Regions from separate parts of the Ruegeria sp. BB10 genome, predicted to be linked through region 2. Evidence: riboswitches for the same ligand, from Rfam matches in the RefSeq annotation. Region 2 holds a riboswitch; the other holds the start of a gene.

Region 1 (7,802 bases), on a different contig from region 2:
CGCGCAACAGGTGCGCAACATCATCTTGGGCCGATCCTCGGAAGGATCAACGACAAACGCCATTCTGATCGGCGGAACTGGTGGCACTGGCGGCGCGGGCAGCACGGTAACCGTAGTAAACGAAACCGATGCCACGATCCTGACCGATGGTACGGAAAGTCACGGGATCTTTGCCCAGTCCATCGGTGGAGGTGGCGGTAATGGCGGCTCGACCATCTCGGTTGACGGGCGCTATGGCGGGGCCGAGGCCACTACGCGGCGGGCGCTGCAATTTGGTCTGGGCGGATCAGGCGGTACGGGTGGCACGGGCGGCAATGTCGCGGTGACCAATGCCGGTACGATCGTGACAACGGGTGCGGGTGCGCATGGTATCTTTGCCCAATCCGTCGGCGGCGGCGGTGGCAATGGCGGCAGCTCAATCACGGGGACATTGCGGTTAAAGACCGGGGACAGCAGCTCTCCGACCGCGCAGCTGAATATCGGCGGATCGGGCGGCAGCGGCAATGTTGCCGGCAACGTGGTCGTCACCAACACCGGAGACGTTCAAGTGGATGGCACAGGCGCCTACGGCATCTTTGCACAATCTGTCGGTGGCGGCGGCGGCAATGGCGGTCTGGCCGTTGCGATGGACGTGAACGACCTTAAGAACACAATGACGGGCAAATCCTATTCGAAGATCGCCATTGGCGGATCAGGCGGATCGGGTTCTGATGGAGGAGACGTCACGGTCAACCACACTGGCACAATTGTTGTGAATGCCGAAAACGGGTTTGGCATCTATGCCCAATCCGTTGGCGGCGGCGGCGGCAACGCGGGTTATTCGGTGTCATCCCCGCTGGTCTCGGTGCTGGATTACACAATCTCGCAGGCGCTGGGGGCTCGGGAGGGATCCACCGGTTCGGTGGGCACTGTAACTGTCAATTCGACCGGAGATATTCTGGTCAATGGCGTGGGCAGCGAAGCGGTCTTTGTCCAATCGGTGAATGGCGGCGGTGGCAATACTGATGCCTCTGTCGATTTCACCACCACGACCGCTGGCGCGACCGGCTCGGTCGTCAGCAGCGATATCGCCCTTGGTGGCGACGACGTGTCGGGTATGGCGGGCAACCAGATCACGCAGGCCCATAACGGCAACATTGCCACCACAAGCGATCGCTCGACCGGCCTGATGCTTCAGAGTGTCGGTGGCGGCGGCGGTACATCCGCGACCACGGTGGATGTTCAAGACGGTGACGCTATCGACATCACCGCACGTCTGGGTGCGATTGACACGGACGACGCTGGTGGCGGAGACGTGGACGGAAGCCGGACTGGTGATGTTGGCACCGATGGCGCGTTCTCGTCCGCCGGAGCGGCGCAATCCATCGGCGGCGGCGGCGGTAAGCTTGTGCTGAACAGCAACACGGATGGCGAAGCCGGGATCCAAAAGGCCGCGTCTGTGATCCTGGGTTCTGATCCCAGCTTCAACAACGATGGCGGCGATATCGACCTTTTGCTGGACGGCAACGTGTTCACAAGTGGTGACCGATCCTTTGGCCAAAGCGTTCAGAGTATCGGTGCCGGTGGGGGCGAAGTTGTCATCTCGGGTCTTGGGCGTGCGGATGTAACGCTGGGCGCGCAAGACGACTCAACCGGTGACGGTGGTGATGTCGGCTTTGCAAATATCGGGGACATGACTACCAGTGGAACTGGATCGCACGGGTTCGTCATCCAAAGTATCGGTGGCGGCGGCGGTCTCGTTTCAACCGATATGGAGGCCAGCCGGATCACGGTAAACCTGTCTGCTGCAAATGGCGGTGATGGCGGCGATATCGGATTCTCGCAATCCGGCAACATCGTCACGACGGGCGAAAATGCGATTGGTGTTGTGGCGCAGTCGCTTGGCGGCGGCGGTGGCATGGTGGACTCGGTCTATCGCGGGGCTGCCGGTGGTGCGGGCTCTGGTGGCGCCATCGACATGACGCTTGATGGTAACATCCTGTCGGTGGGCGAGGGCGGCATCGGCGTCTTGGCACAATCCGAGGGGCGTGATGGCGCAGACGCGATCACACTTGGCTTTGACGGCGTCGTCATGGGCGGCACTGGTGAGGCGGGGTCAGTCGCATCAATCGTTGTGGACGGCGGCACCGACAATGTGCTGACCCTGTCTAAAGATACCCTGTTGATCGCCGGCAACGATCAATTGGTGAATGGGGGCGACGGCAACGAACAAATCTCGCTTGCGGGTACGGCCCTTGGCAACATGGATCTTGGCGCAGGCACTAACGGCTTTACCGTCGAAGACGGCGCGGACTTCTATGCGTTGGATACGGTCAATCTGGGTGCTGACGGCTTCATGCAGGTGAACGGTGATTTTGTACTAGGGGCCAATCTGGGTCTGGACGGAGATTTGACGGCGACGGTTGCGGCCAGTGACTTTACCTTCAGCGGAAATGTCAGCCAGACATTGAACCTAACCGGAAGCCTGGCCTTTGGAGCAACGGCAACGTCAACCTTCGACGTGTATTTCCTGACCTCTGGGGCATCGGGTGGCAACAGCGACCTGGTTAATGCCACCGGCAATGCCACCATGGGCGGTACGCTGGTGCCACTGCTGAATACGCTGGAAAGGGCCTTGCCGCTTGTCATCATCAATCCTGATGGAACCGCCGCAGACGCGGGCACGCTGATCGAAGACACTGTGGTGCTGGATTATTCCATCGGCCTGAACGGCTCCACCTCTGACGGCAGTTCGGTCGACCTGGTGATCACGCCGGATTATTCGACCCCCGGCATGAACGCCAATCAGGCGGCCATCGGGGATTACATCAACCAAGTTCTGAACGGGCAGGGATCGGCTGCCCAAGGCCAACTGTTCGCCTTGATCGGCAACATGCAGTCCGAGGCCGATGTCATCGCCGCAATCGAAAGCCTGTCGACTGCCGACTATGCCGCCGATGCCGTGGATGCGCTTTATGGCACCCGGGTATTTGCGGACACGCTGCACAATTGCGAACGGTTTACCGATTACCAGTTCGGGGATGACCCGCGCAATTGTGTTTGGTTCTCAGGCGGGCGGTCTTTTTATGACCGCGATCAGACCGGCATGTACGAAGAGCTGGACATCAACGACACCAACCTGTCGGCTGGTGTCCGTCTGCCGGTTGGGGATGAGCTATTCGCCGGGTTCGCGGTAGGCTATGACGAGATGAGCCTCCGGAACGGATCGAATTACAATGCAACGGGTGATCGGTTCAATCTGGGTGCCTCGCTGACCAAATACACCGGCGCTTGGGAGTTTGCAGCCCAGCTGTCGGCCGGTTGGTCAGACTATGATACGCTCAGCGCGGGCGGGATCAGTGGTGTGTTGCCCAACGGTCAAATCGTAAGCACCGTTGGTGTCAGCGAGATCAAGCACAAGATGAACCATCAGAACCTGCGTCTCAGCCTTGCTTATGACCACAGGTTCGCGGGCGGCAGTTCCTATCTGCGCCCTGAGGTAGCCGTTGATGCCACACGTCTGGCAACCGAAAGCAATGGCGATGCAACCCTGGCGGGGGTCGTTCTGCAAGACGATAGCGAGATGATCTATTCGTTCACGCCTTCGCTGGAAATCGGAACCGAGCAAACCCTGAGTGCCTCGCAGAAGCTCCGCGTAAGTTTTCAGGTTGGTGCCATTCTCTCGTCGGATGATACCGTATCGGTCACCGCCGGGTTCAACGGAGCGAGCACCGCTGACGGTGGGTTTTCAAACACCAGCTTTGTCGGCGACGCGCATGGCTTGGTCTCGGCCCGGTTGGGGCTGTTTGCGCTGGATGACAGCAGCTTTGTCAATCTGAGCCTCGATCATTTGTTCGGAGACTCAACCAGGGCCCTGCAGGTAGGTCTTGGCCTTGGACTACAATTCTAATCGATGAGGGACAGCAGGATGAAAACTTGGATAAGCGCTTTGGGAGTCACATTGGGATTGGCAACTCCCCTTGCTGCGCAGGAAGGCGCAGCGCCGCCATGGTCGGTCAATTGCAGCAATCGGGCCGTTGGGTCCGAGTTGATCTGCGAAATGACCCAAAGCATCGTTTTGACCGAAAACAACCAAAGGCTTACGTCCATCGCATTTATCAAGGCTGCAGGTAAGGACGAGACTGAGACCGTGCTGACCCTGCCATTCGGTCTCTTGTTCTCGGAAGGGCTGGTTGCAAAGGTGGATGATGCCGAGGTCGCCCGTCTGGAGTTCCTGACATGCGAGGCACAAGGTTGTTTTGCCCGTTCGCCAGTTTCCCAGGAATGGATGTCTGCGATGCGGGCAGGTAATCAATTGCAGATCGACGCTAAAAACAGGGTCGGAGAGCCAATTTCATTTGGCTTCGATTTGACTGGGTTCAGCAAAGTATCCGATCTATTGCCCTGAGAGTAGTTTCCCTTCAATGCAAGAGCGTGCGGAGCCGAAAGGATCGGCTCCGCCGCGGTGTTTAGTCTTTCACGGGCATGTAAAGGTCGCCGCCTTCACGGAATTTGGCGGCCATGGCCTCCATCCCCTCTTTCTGCGCTTCAGTTCGAATGTCGTGGCTGATCCGCATCGAGCAGAATTTCGGCCCGCACATGGAACAGAAATGCGCCACCTTATGCGCTTGTTTGGGCAGGGTTTGGTCGTGGAATTCCCGCGCCGTTTCCGGGTCCAGCGACAGGTTGAACTGATCTTCCCAGCGGAACTCGAACCGGGCGCGGGACAGCGCATCGTCACGACGTTGCGCGCCCGGCAGACCTTTAGCCAAATCAGCGGCGTGAGCGGCGATCTTATAAGTAATAACCCCAGTTTTCACATCATCCCGGTCCGGCAGCCCCAGATGTTCTTTAGGCGTGACATAGCAGAGCATCGCACAACCAAACCAGCCAATCATCGCAGCACCAATGCCGCTGGTGATGTGGTCATAGCCCGGCGCGATATCGGTGGTCAGGGGGCCAAGCGTGTAAAAGGGCGCCTCGTGGCAACACTCCAATTGCTTGTCCATGTTTTCTTTGATCTTGTGCATGGCTACGTGTCCGGGGCCTTCGATCATCACCTGACAATCCTTGGCCCACGCGATTTTGGTCAGCTCACCCAGCGTCTCAAGCTCGGCAAATTGTGCCTCGTCATTAGCGTCGGCGATAGAGCCGGGACGCAGACCGTCGCCTAGGCTGAACGACACATCATAGGCCCGGCAGATGTCGCAGATTTCGTCGAAATGCTCATAGAGGAAGCTTTCCTTGTGGTGATGCAAGCACCACTTGGCCATGATCGACCCACCGCGCGACACAATACCGGTAACCCGTTTTACCGTCATCGGCACCATATGCAGGCGCACGCCTGAGTGGATGGTGAAATAGTCGACGCCTTGTTCGGCCTGTTCGATCAGCGTGTCACGGAACACTTCCCATGTCAGGTCTTCGGCAATGCCGTTGACCTTTTCCAGCGCTTGATACAACGGCACGGTGCCAATCGGCACCGGGCTGTTGCGGATGATCCATTCACGGGTGTTGTGGATGTTGCGGCCGGTCGACAGGTCCATGACGGTATCAGCACCCCAACGGATCGACCAGACCATTTTATCGACCTCTTCTTCCATCGAAGAGGTCACAGCCGAGGTACCCATATTGGCGTTGATCTTGACCAGGAAATTACGCCCGATGATCATCGGTTCGCTTTCAGGGTGGTTGATATTCGCAGGGATAATGGCGCGACCAGCGGCGACCTCGTCCCGCACGAATTCCGGGGTCACATAATCAGGGATGTTTGCACCCCAATCATTGCCTTCGCGCTGTTCAACGACAGCCTCGCGCAGTTGGTTTTCACGGATGGCGATGAATTCCATTTCCGGGGTGACGATGCCGGCGCGAGCATAGGCCAGTTGCGTCACAGCCTTTCCATCCTTGGCGCGCAGAGGGCGCGGGCGCACAGGGAACTCGGGCGTTAGCCGATCACCTTCGACAAAACCGTTGTCTTCCGGTTTGATCTCACGTCCATCATATTCTTCGGCATCTGCTCGAGCCTCAATCCACTTGCGACGCAGCGGCGCCAGACCTTGCCGAATGTCCGTCATCACCTGCGGATCGGTATACGGCCCTGAACTGTCATACACGGGCAAGGGTGGCTCCCCCGCCGTGGGGTGGACCGAAATTTCACGCATTGGCACGCGCACATCCGGGTGCACTGTGCCGTTTACATAGATCTTGCGCGATGCGGGCAGTTCACCGGCGGTGATTTTGGGGTTGGGGACGTTCATGTTGGTGCTCCTCAAGCAGTTCAACTTAAAAAGACACCAGATGAGTTTTGGCTTGGGGAAACGAGAAGGCAGACAGCCCCCTGTTCGGAGTGCGCTTGCCCGGTATTGTGGCCTGCGCGCCCTAGCTTCCTACGCCAGTATCAACTGGGTCAGGTTCAAAGGGTCGCGTCGCCGGGCATTGCCCCGTCAGCCTCTCAGTCCCCTTGGTGGGACTCCCCTGCGTACAGGTGGTTTAGCTTGAGATTCACGGCTTAAACAAGCACCAAAATTAATTTGTTTCAGATTTTCTCGAACGGCCGGGACCTTCCATTCGGTGCAGTATGTCACCAGAAATACGGTCTTATCTGATGCGCATGCCGACCAATTCGACAGATACTCCGCATATCGACGGTAAGTTAAACACGGTTATTTAACATAAGACGTCTTATAGGGGAATTCCCTCATTTGAGGGAGAATTGTCGGAGTACGTAAATAATGGGACTGAATTATTGAGACTCGTCTTCCCCATAATTCAACGACTTAAGATTCTCATGCATTTTGGTGGATTTCGCTGATTTGGACTTATCAAGCTTGTCTCAGACTGCAGCAATACGATCGTCGACTGCGACGCGCATTGGGAACTTCCGAGAGCGGAAACAACTCGCAGACCGACAGCTTCACAGCGTAAGGTTTTGTGCTGAACAATGTTGAGCGACTGAGTGCCCTGCCCTGATCACTTCCGGCCCTTACCGGACTTTAGTCGGTCGTTCAGCATTCTGCAGTGCGGCTCGGCATTACGGACATTCGCTGCACGTGCGCAATTAGAAGATGGCTGAATGACCGTTCTGCGGACGAAGCGGACAAATATACCATCCGGTTTTCCACTGCCGACTCAAGCAAGTAGGCAACCTCTCAACCCTGTGAGCCAACTAGTCGCTTGCTCTTTGCATCGCGTCTTCGAGTTTTTGAATATCCGCTTGGCTCAACTGGGGCCGGTCGATTTTTATCGTAAGCTTTTCCAGTTTCGCGGTTAGTGGGAACGGTGGTTGGTAGTCGTCGTCGTTAACGCCGGTCAATGTATCAGAACCTATGTCAAACGCCTCGTCCCACTGAAGGGTGGTGGGAATAGTGTTCTTCATCTTTTGGGTTGCTACGACTTCGCCATCGACTTTCAGCGTCCCGGTGCCACCTGACCTAAACCACTGGTGCTTCCATATGCGAGGTTCCGGTCCGAGGCCGTCATATTTGAAGTCAAACTCCAGAGTGTGCTTTCCGGGTGCCAAGGCCTCTTTGCCTTCCCATTTTATCCGTTCTAGATTCAACATATTCAGAGAAGACTGGCTTGCCATCAAGTAGGTAGAAACCGTAACCGGCAAAGCGGCCGCCTGATGTCAAAATCATGCCTTCAGCACCACCTTCGGGCACATCTATCTCTGCTGTAATGGTGTACGAGCTGTTAAGAATACTTGGGAATCTCCTGAGGAACCCCAGTCATTGGCCGGACATAAACGAACTCGTTTCGTCCCGCCGCAATGCTTGGCCGAGGTAATGAAATTCTGGACGTGACCGAGGCATCCATCGGGA
Region 2 (7,802 bases):
CAACCTGAAATCACGTGCCGCTGCATCACCCGCGCGCGGGCCATGCGATGGGCGCAGGCCTCAAGTATCTTCAGATCGGTGATCACCGTGTCACCAACGCCCTTGATCTGACGCAGCCGTTCCTCGGGCGCGGTCAGAACCCGGTTGAAATCCCCAAACGTGTCCATCAGCGCCCGTGCCAGCGGCTTTACATCCTGCCGCGGGATTGAACGGAACAGCACCAGTTCCAACAGTTCATAATCCGGCATCGCCGCCGATCCGCCTGACATGAACCGTTCCCGCAGGCGTTTCCGGTGGTCTTTGATGTAGGACGGTAACCGACCCGAGGGCAGGGGCGCCACCGGGGCTTCGTCACTTTCAAACAGCATCGGGGCTTCGGCAAAGGCGTCCTGAGTCATGCGTTCAGATTTGCGCAGAATCGGTTTCCGAAAGGTTAACGCGCCCAAACGACCCTAGACCCCTTTGGTCGATAGTCACCGGTTTCCACTTACCTCGTGAATCAATTCACTCATGTAGTTGAGGCTGCAACCAGGACAATTTCACCGGACCAATCCGATTGAATTTGCTCAGCCGCCCGCCATGCGCGCAATCCGCTAGAGCAACAAAGCGCAAGTCTTTTTCCTTTGTTAGGCTCTGTTTTCAGGGATTCAACAATGTCCCGACGTGCCCTGCTGTGAAGAAGTTCGGGGGCCTCGTCCCGGGTGCGCAGTTCAATGATCACATCATCTTCGGTCAATTGGCTGGCGGAAAGAAATCGAAAGTGGTGCGCCGGTTCCGGTGCGCCGTCAAATCTGAATGTGCTGTTGCGCAGCGTGCGGGCGTCAAACTGTACCAACTGTCCCAAAGGCGAGGGGTCCAGGCCAAGGATCACGCCCAGCGCCATTTGCGCCTGCAAGGCACCTATAACCCCAACGACAGGGCCCAGCACGCCGGCCGTTGCACAGCTCGCGCCGCTATCCGGTGCATCCGGAAACACCGCACGCAAGGACGGCGCGCCAGCACAAAACCCACCGACATAGCCGGTCAGCCCCAATACGGATGCGCTGATCAGCGGCTTGCCCTGCAACAAACAGGTATCCGACAAGATATAGCTGGCCGCATAACTGTCCGCGCAGTCCAGAACAATGTCAGAGCTGCGAACAAAATTTAACACATTCTGGTTTGTTAGAGCCTGATACTCAGCCATTACGGTGATGTCACCATTCAGCGCCCGGCAGCGTTCTGCGGCGACTTTGGCCTTGGCGCGCCCACAGTCGGATTCAGCGAACAATGTCTGCCGGTGCAGGTTCGATAGCGCGATCTGATCCCGGTCCAAGATGGTTATATGCCCAACCCCGGCCCCGGCCAACAAGGGTAAGACCGGAGAGGCTAATCCGCCCGCGCCCACCACCAGAACCCGCGCTGCTGACAGGCGGGTCTGGCCTGCCGATCCAACCTCGGGCAGGATTATCTGGCGGGCATAGCGGCTCATCTCGTGACCTCGATCCATTCGCGAACACGGGTTTCTGGATCGGAATTCAGCGTGATGTCCGTGACGACCGAGACGATGTCCGCCCCCGCCTGCAAGACGCCCGGCGCCCGCTCAACGCTCACGCCGCCAATCGCGACCAGAGGGATATCCCCCACCCGTGCCTTCCATTCGGTGACGCGTGGCAGGCCCTGCTGTTCCCATTTCATTTTTTTCAGGATCGTCGGATAGACCGGGCCCAAAGCCACATAATCCGGGTCCATGGTCAGGACTCGCTCTAATTCATCATCATCGTGGGTGGAGACACCCAGTTTCAGCCCCGCCTTGCGGATGGCTTTCAGATCGGCCTCGTCCAGATCCTCTTGCCCGAGATGAATCCACTCACAACCAGCGTCGATAGCCGCCTGCCAATGATCATTGACCACCAGCACGGTGCCGTGGGCACGGCATAGTTCCAACGATTGGGCGATCTGTTCCCGTATGATCACATCAAGCTGATCCTTGATCCGCAGTTGCACCAGCTTCACACCCAAGGGCAGCATCCGGCGCAACCAGTCAGTGTGGTCGAAGATCGGGTAAAATCGGTCTAACATCATAATAAGAAGGCCTTTCCGATTACCGGAGTTGATGGTTCGGCCATATCTCGCGCCTCGATCGGGTCGGCTTGATGCGCCAGTTGCCCGGCCTGAATCGCCAGCATCATTGCGCGGGCCATGGCCACAGGGTTTCCGGCCCGTGCAACAGCGGTATTCAGCAGAACGGCGTCATAACCCAACTCCATCGCCTGCGAAGCGTGACTGGGCAGGCCGATCCCGGCATCCACAACCAATGGAACATTGGGGAACTCGGCCCGCATCGCGCGCAGAGCATATTCATTGTTCAGCCCGCGCCCCGACCCGATGGGTGCACCCCAAGGCATCAGCACCTCGCACCCGGCGGCCAGCAGACGCTCGCCCACGATCAGGTCGTCGGTGGTGTAGGGGAATACGTGAAACCCGTCCTCGGTCAGTATGCGCGCGGCCTCGACCAGTTGAAACACATCTGGCTGCAAACTGTCAGTGTGGCCGATCAGTTCCAGCTTGATCCAATTAGTGTCAAACACCTCACGCGCCATATGGGCGGTGGTTACGGCTTCTTTGACCGTGTGGCACCCAGCGGTGTTTGGCAGGATCAGCACGCCCAGCTCGCGGATCATCTGCCAGAAGGTCTGCCCAGCCCCGGATTCACGGCGCAAGGACACTGTAGCAACACCCGCGCCGCTCTCGCGAAACGCCTGTTCCAAAATAGCGGGGCTTGGATATTGCGCCGTTCCCAACATCAGCGGATTAGGCAGCTGATTTCCGTAGAAGGTCTTCATCCTCAGCCTCCCTGCATCGGCGCGACGACTTCAACCCGGTCGCCATCGGTCAACTTTTGAGCAATGCGCAGACCCGAGGGCACAAAGTCTTCGTTTACAGCTGTCGCCACCCTCCCCGAGAACCCGCATTCGACCAACAGGTCCGAGAGGATTTCGGCGCGCACCTCGCGCGATTCACCATTAAGCACGATCTTCATCGACCATCTCCGAATGTTTGTTGTTCAACGCCAGATCGGCCACTCCCTGCGCCAGCGCTGGGGCCAGCAGATAGCCATGGCGGTACAGTCCGTTGGCATAAATCGTATGCCCCAGCCGCCGGATGCGGGGCAGGTTGTCGGGAAAAGCCGGGCGCAGATCGACACCGATCTCAAGCACCTCGGCCTCGCCAAAGGCGGGGTTCAGCGCATAGGCGGCGCTGAGCAGTTCCAGCATGGATCGGGCCGTGATGCGGCTGCTGTCTTCGCTTTCGATCATCGTTGCGCCCAGCATGTAGACACCATCCCCACGCGGCACGATGTACAGCGGCATCCTTGGATGCAGTAGACGTACAGGTCGCGTCAGGGTCACGTCAGGGCAGCGGATCACCAACATCTCTCCCTTGACGCCGCGCAGGTCGTGCAAAACCTCACGCGCGTGCAGACCGCGGCAATCGATTGCATTCTCCAGCTGGGTCGGGGCCAGTTTCCGGTGGAAGCCTACCCCTTGGTCCAGCAATTGGCGGTACAGATCCCGCAGCGCCTGTCGCGGGTTCAGATGAGCCTCATCCGTGAAATGAAGACCTTTGGTGAAACTGGTTAAATCAGGCTCTAAACTGACAATTTCAGCCTGACTAATCTCGGTACCCCCCCCGGTCCGACGAGCGAACCGACGCAAATCCGGCAGATCACGCGGGTTGGCAACAACCAGCGTGCCACGTTGTTCCACCCGAGTACGCGTAGACCACCACTCGAACGCAGCCATGCCCAGCCGCAACACAGGTTCTTCGGCGTTTTCAAACTCGCACCACGGGGCCAGCATACCGCCAGCCCACCAAGAACACCCATGCGGGCCAGGTGGACCACTGGGATCAAAGATCTGAACCTTGGCCCCGCGCGACACTAGCTCGCTGGCTACGGCCAGCCCGGCCACACCGGCCCCTATGACCGACCAGACCGTCACGCGGGCCAGACCCGATGGAAATGATGAACCGGGCCATGCCCCTGTCCGACCATCAGACTGTCAGCTTTAGCAATGGCCCCTTGCAGATACTCATGCGCCTGCGCGACCGCGTCGGTCAGGCCCAGCCCTCGCGCCAGCCCGGCTGCTATCGAAGACGACAGGGTGCAACCGGTGCCATGCGTGTTGCGCGTATTGCGCCGAGTGGCGTTGAATTCTGCCACAACTCCCGAGGGATCAATCAACACATCGTGGCAAACGTCGCCGCGCCCATGTCCGCCTTTCATCAATACCGAGCGCGCGCCCAGCCCGCACAGCGCCATCCCCTGCGCGATCATCTGATCGGGGGATTCGGCGTCCGAGGTGCCCAGCAAACAAGCGGCCTCGGGTAAGTTCGGGGTCAGCATGGTCGCTCGGGGCATAAGAACATCACGCAGGGTCTGAACGGCACCCTGTGCCAGCAAGGCATCGCCAGATTTGGAGATCATCACCGGGTCCAAAACGACGGGGCCATCATACCCAGCGATGGCCCCGGCAACGGTTTGAATAATTTCAGGGGTCGCAAGCATGCCGATCTTGATCGCGCCTACATCCAGGTCGGTCAGCACCGCCTCGATCTGAGCGGCCACTACGTTGAGCGGTATGCCATGCACTGCGGTCACAGCCCGCGTGTTCTGCGCCGTGACCGCCGTGATCACGCTGGCCCCATACACGCCCAACGCAGACATCGCCTTGAGATCGGCCTGAATCCCGGCCCCACCACCACTGTCCGAGCCCGCAATTGTCAGGGCAATATGCGCCATATCGTTGCTCCATCATCAGGGGGCAACGCAGCATGGAAAACGTCTGTGTGTGTAGACCGTTCCCTACGCCGGTATTGCCCGGATCAGGTTCGATGGGTTAGCGCATTCACGCCTCTCAGCCCCTTGATCAGGGCACCCCAACGGTTGGCGCGACAATCTCAGGGGATGTGGCAAGATTCAAGAGCCAAATTTCGCGAAGTTCATGGACAAACTGGACCTATAAAACGAAATAAGCCGACCCAAGGGGATCGGCCTTTTAGCAACTTGGTGGAGTGATCTTAGCCCTTCATCCCATCCCAAAAGGATTTGACGGATGAGAAAAAACTTTTTGATTCCGGGTGGTTATCCTCACCCAAATCGTCGAACTCTTTCAGCAGTTCTTTTTGGCGACTGGTCAGGTTGACCGGCGTTTCCACCGCCAGTTCGATGAACATGTCACCCACACCGCCGCCACGCAGGGCGGGCATGCCTTTGCCGCGCAGGCGCATCTGACGGCCCGATTGGCTGCCTGCTGGTATTTGCACGCGGCCGCGGCCACCATCGATGGTTGGCACTTCGATCGAACCGCCCAGCGCAGCCTTGGCCATGCTGACCGGGACGCGGCAATAGAGGTTCACACTGTCGCGTTCGAACAGCTTGTGATCCGAAACTTCGACAAAGATATACAGATCGCCCGGAGGGCCACCGCGCATCCCAGCTTCACCCTCACCCGCCAGGCGGATGCGGGTTCCGGTCTCGACACCGGCGGGGATGTTGACGGACAGCGCACGCTCTTTTTCCACGCGGCCTGCACCGCCACAGGCTTTACAGGGGTTCTTGATGATCTGACCCAGACCCGAACAGGTCGGGCAGGATCGTTCGACGGTAAAGAAACCCTGCTGTGCACGCACCTTGCCCATGCCCGAACAGGTTGGACAGGTGGTTGGCTCCACTCCGCCTTCTGCACCCGATCCGTCACAGGCCGAACAGGCCACGGCAGCAGGAACACTGATGGTTTTCTGCAGGCCCGCGAACGCCTCTTCCAGCGTCACGCGCAGGTTATAGCGCAGGTCCGATCCGCGCGCCGCACGGCGCCCGCCACCGGGGCCGCCACGCTGACCGCCCATGAAATCGCCGAACAGATCGTCGAACACGTCTGAGAACGCGCTGGAGAAATCACCCTGACCAAAGCCGCCACCGGGACGGCCACCACCACCGCCCATACCGTTTTCAAAGGCGGCGTGACCAAAGCGATCATAGGCGGCCTTTTTGTCGGCGTCGCGCAGAACATCATAAGCCTCGTTGGCTTCTTTGAACTGCGACTCGGCATCCGGGTTGTCTTTGTTGCGATCGGGATGCAACTCTTTGGCTTTCTTGCGAAAACCCTTTTTGATTTCATCCGCTGATGCGCCCTTTGATACGCCGAGCACATCGTAGTAGTCGCGTTTTGACATCAGTATTTCCTTCAGCCTCAACGTATTTGGGCCGGCCCGGCAACCGGACCGGCCCACATTGGCCCGGTTACCCGTTAGTTACGCTTGTCGTCGTCCAGATCTTCGAACTCGGCGTCAACAATGTCGTCCTCACCCGGCGCAGCATCTGCCGCCGCAGGCTCATCCTCACCTTCTTCGGCTTGCGCCTTATAGATGGCTTCGCCCAGCTTCATGGCCGCTTCGGTGACGTTCTGGATGCCCGACTTGATCTTGTCGGCATTCTCGGTCTCCAGCTCGTCCTTCAGCGCGGCAATTGCCAGCTCGATGGCTTCGATGGTGGTCGGGTCGACTTTGTCGGCATGCTCTTCCATCGACTTTTCGGTCGAGTGGATGAGGCTTTCCGCCTGGTTCTTGGCGTCGACCAGCTCGCGGCGTTCCTTGTCGGCTTCCGCGTTCTCTTCGGCGTCCTTGACCATCTTGTCGATGTCTTCATCCGACAGACCGCCCGAGGCCTGGATGGTGATCTTCTGCTCTTTGCCGGTGCCTTTGTCCTTGGCCGAAACCGAGACAATGCCGTTGGCGTCGATATCAAAAGTCACCTCGATCTGAGGCATGCCGCGCGGTGCAGGCGGGATATCTTCGAGGTTGAACTGACCCAGGATCTTGTTGTCCGCAGCCATTTCACGCTCACCCTGGAACACGCGGATGGTTACGGCGTTCTGGTTGTCTTCGGCGGTCGAGAAGACCTGAGACTTTTTGGTCGGGATCGTGGTGTTGCGATCGATCAGGCGGGTGAACACGCCACCCAGCGTTTCGATACCCAGCGACAGCGGGGTCACGTCCAGCAGAACAACGTCTTTGACGTCGCCCTGCAGAACACCGGCCTGGATGGCGGCGCCCATGGCAACCACTTCGTCCGGGTTCACACCCTTGTGCGGCTCTTTCCCGAAAAACTTGGTGACCTCTTCGATCACTTTCGGCATCCGGGTCATACCACCGACCAGAACAACTTCGTCAATGTCGCCAGCCGACAGACCAGCGTCTTTTAGAGCGGCCTGGCAGGGCTTCATCGACTTTTTGATCAGGTCCGAAACCAGCGATTCCAGCTTGGCACGGGTCAGTTTCATGACCATGTGCAGCGGCTGACCGTTCGAACCCATCGAGATGAACGGCTGGTTGATTTCGGTTTGCGAAGTCGAAGACAGCTCAATCTTGGCTTTCTCAGCAGCTTCTTTCAGACGCTGCAGCGCCATCTTGTCTTGCGACAGGTCGACACCGTGTTCCTTTTTGAACTCATCCGCCAGGTAGTTGACGATGCGCATGTCAAAGTCTTCACCACCCAGGAAGGTGTCACCGTTGGTCGATTTGACCTCGAACAGGCCGTCGTCGATTTCCAGAATGGTCACGTCGAAAGTACCGCCACCAAGGTCATAGACCGCGATGGTTTGAGTTTCTTCTTTGTCCAGACCATAGGCCAGCGCAGCCGCTGTCGGTTCGTTGATGATCCGCAGCACTTCCAGACCGGCGATTTTACCGGCGTCTTTGGTGGCCTGACGCTGTGCGTCGTTGAAATATGCAGGAACGGTGATCACGGCTTGCGTGACTTC

Evidence for each region. Region 2 has a riboswitch for thiamine pyrophosphate ahead of thiD (bifunctional hydroxymethylpyrimidine kinase/phosphomethylpyrimidine kinase). Riboswitches for the same ligand answer to the same signal wherever they lie in the genome.
Region 1: another riboswitch for thiamine pyrophosphate. It lies ahead of thiC (phosphomethylpyrimidine synthase ThiC); the one in region 2 lies ahead of thiD (bifunctional hydroxymethylpyrimidine kinase/phosphomethylpyrimidine kinase).

What each region holds. Positions count from the first base shown of each region.
Region 1 is NZ_JBQFIW010000002.1:111,626-119,427, reverse strand. It holds gene ACR3EP_RS19600 (hypothetical protein) at 1-3,889, shown strand, start outside; gene ACR3EP_RS19595 (invasion associated locus B family protein) at 3,908-4,387, shown strand; gene thiC (phosphomethylpyrimidine synthase ThiC) at 4,449-6,239, opposite strand; TPP riboswitch at 6,349-6,468, opposite strand; gene ACR3EP_RS19585 (hypothetical protein) at 7,148-7,594, opposite strand; gene ACR3EP_RS19580 (sulfatase-like hydrolase/transferase) at 7,675-7,802, opposite strand, start outside.
Region 2 is NZ_JBQFIW010000001.1:2,753,016-2,760,817, forward strand. It holds gene radC (RadC family protein) at 1-398, opposite strand, end outside; gene ACR3EP_RS14235 (HesA/MoeB/ThiF family protein) at 509-1,471, opposite strand; gene ACR3EP_RS14240 (thiamine phosphate synthase) at 1,468-2,064, opposite strand; gene ACR3EP_RS14245 (thiazole synthase) at 2,061-2,825, opposite strand; gene thiS (sulfur carrier protein ThiS) at 2,828-3,022, opposite strand; gene ACR3EP_RS14255 (FAD-dependent oxidoreductase) at 3,006-3,983, opposite strand; gene thiD (bifunctional hydroxymethylpyrimidine kinase/phosphomethylpyrimidine kinase) at 3,980-4,783, opposite strand; TPP riboswitch at 4,827-4,933, opposite strand; gene dnaJ (molecular chaperone DnaJ) at 5,062-6,216, opposite strand; gene dnaK (molecular chaperone DnaK) at 6,291-7,802, opposite strand, start outside.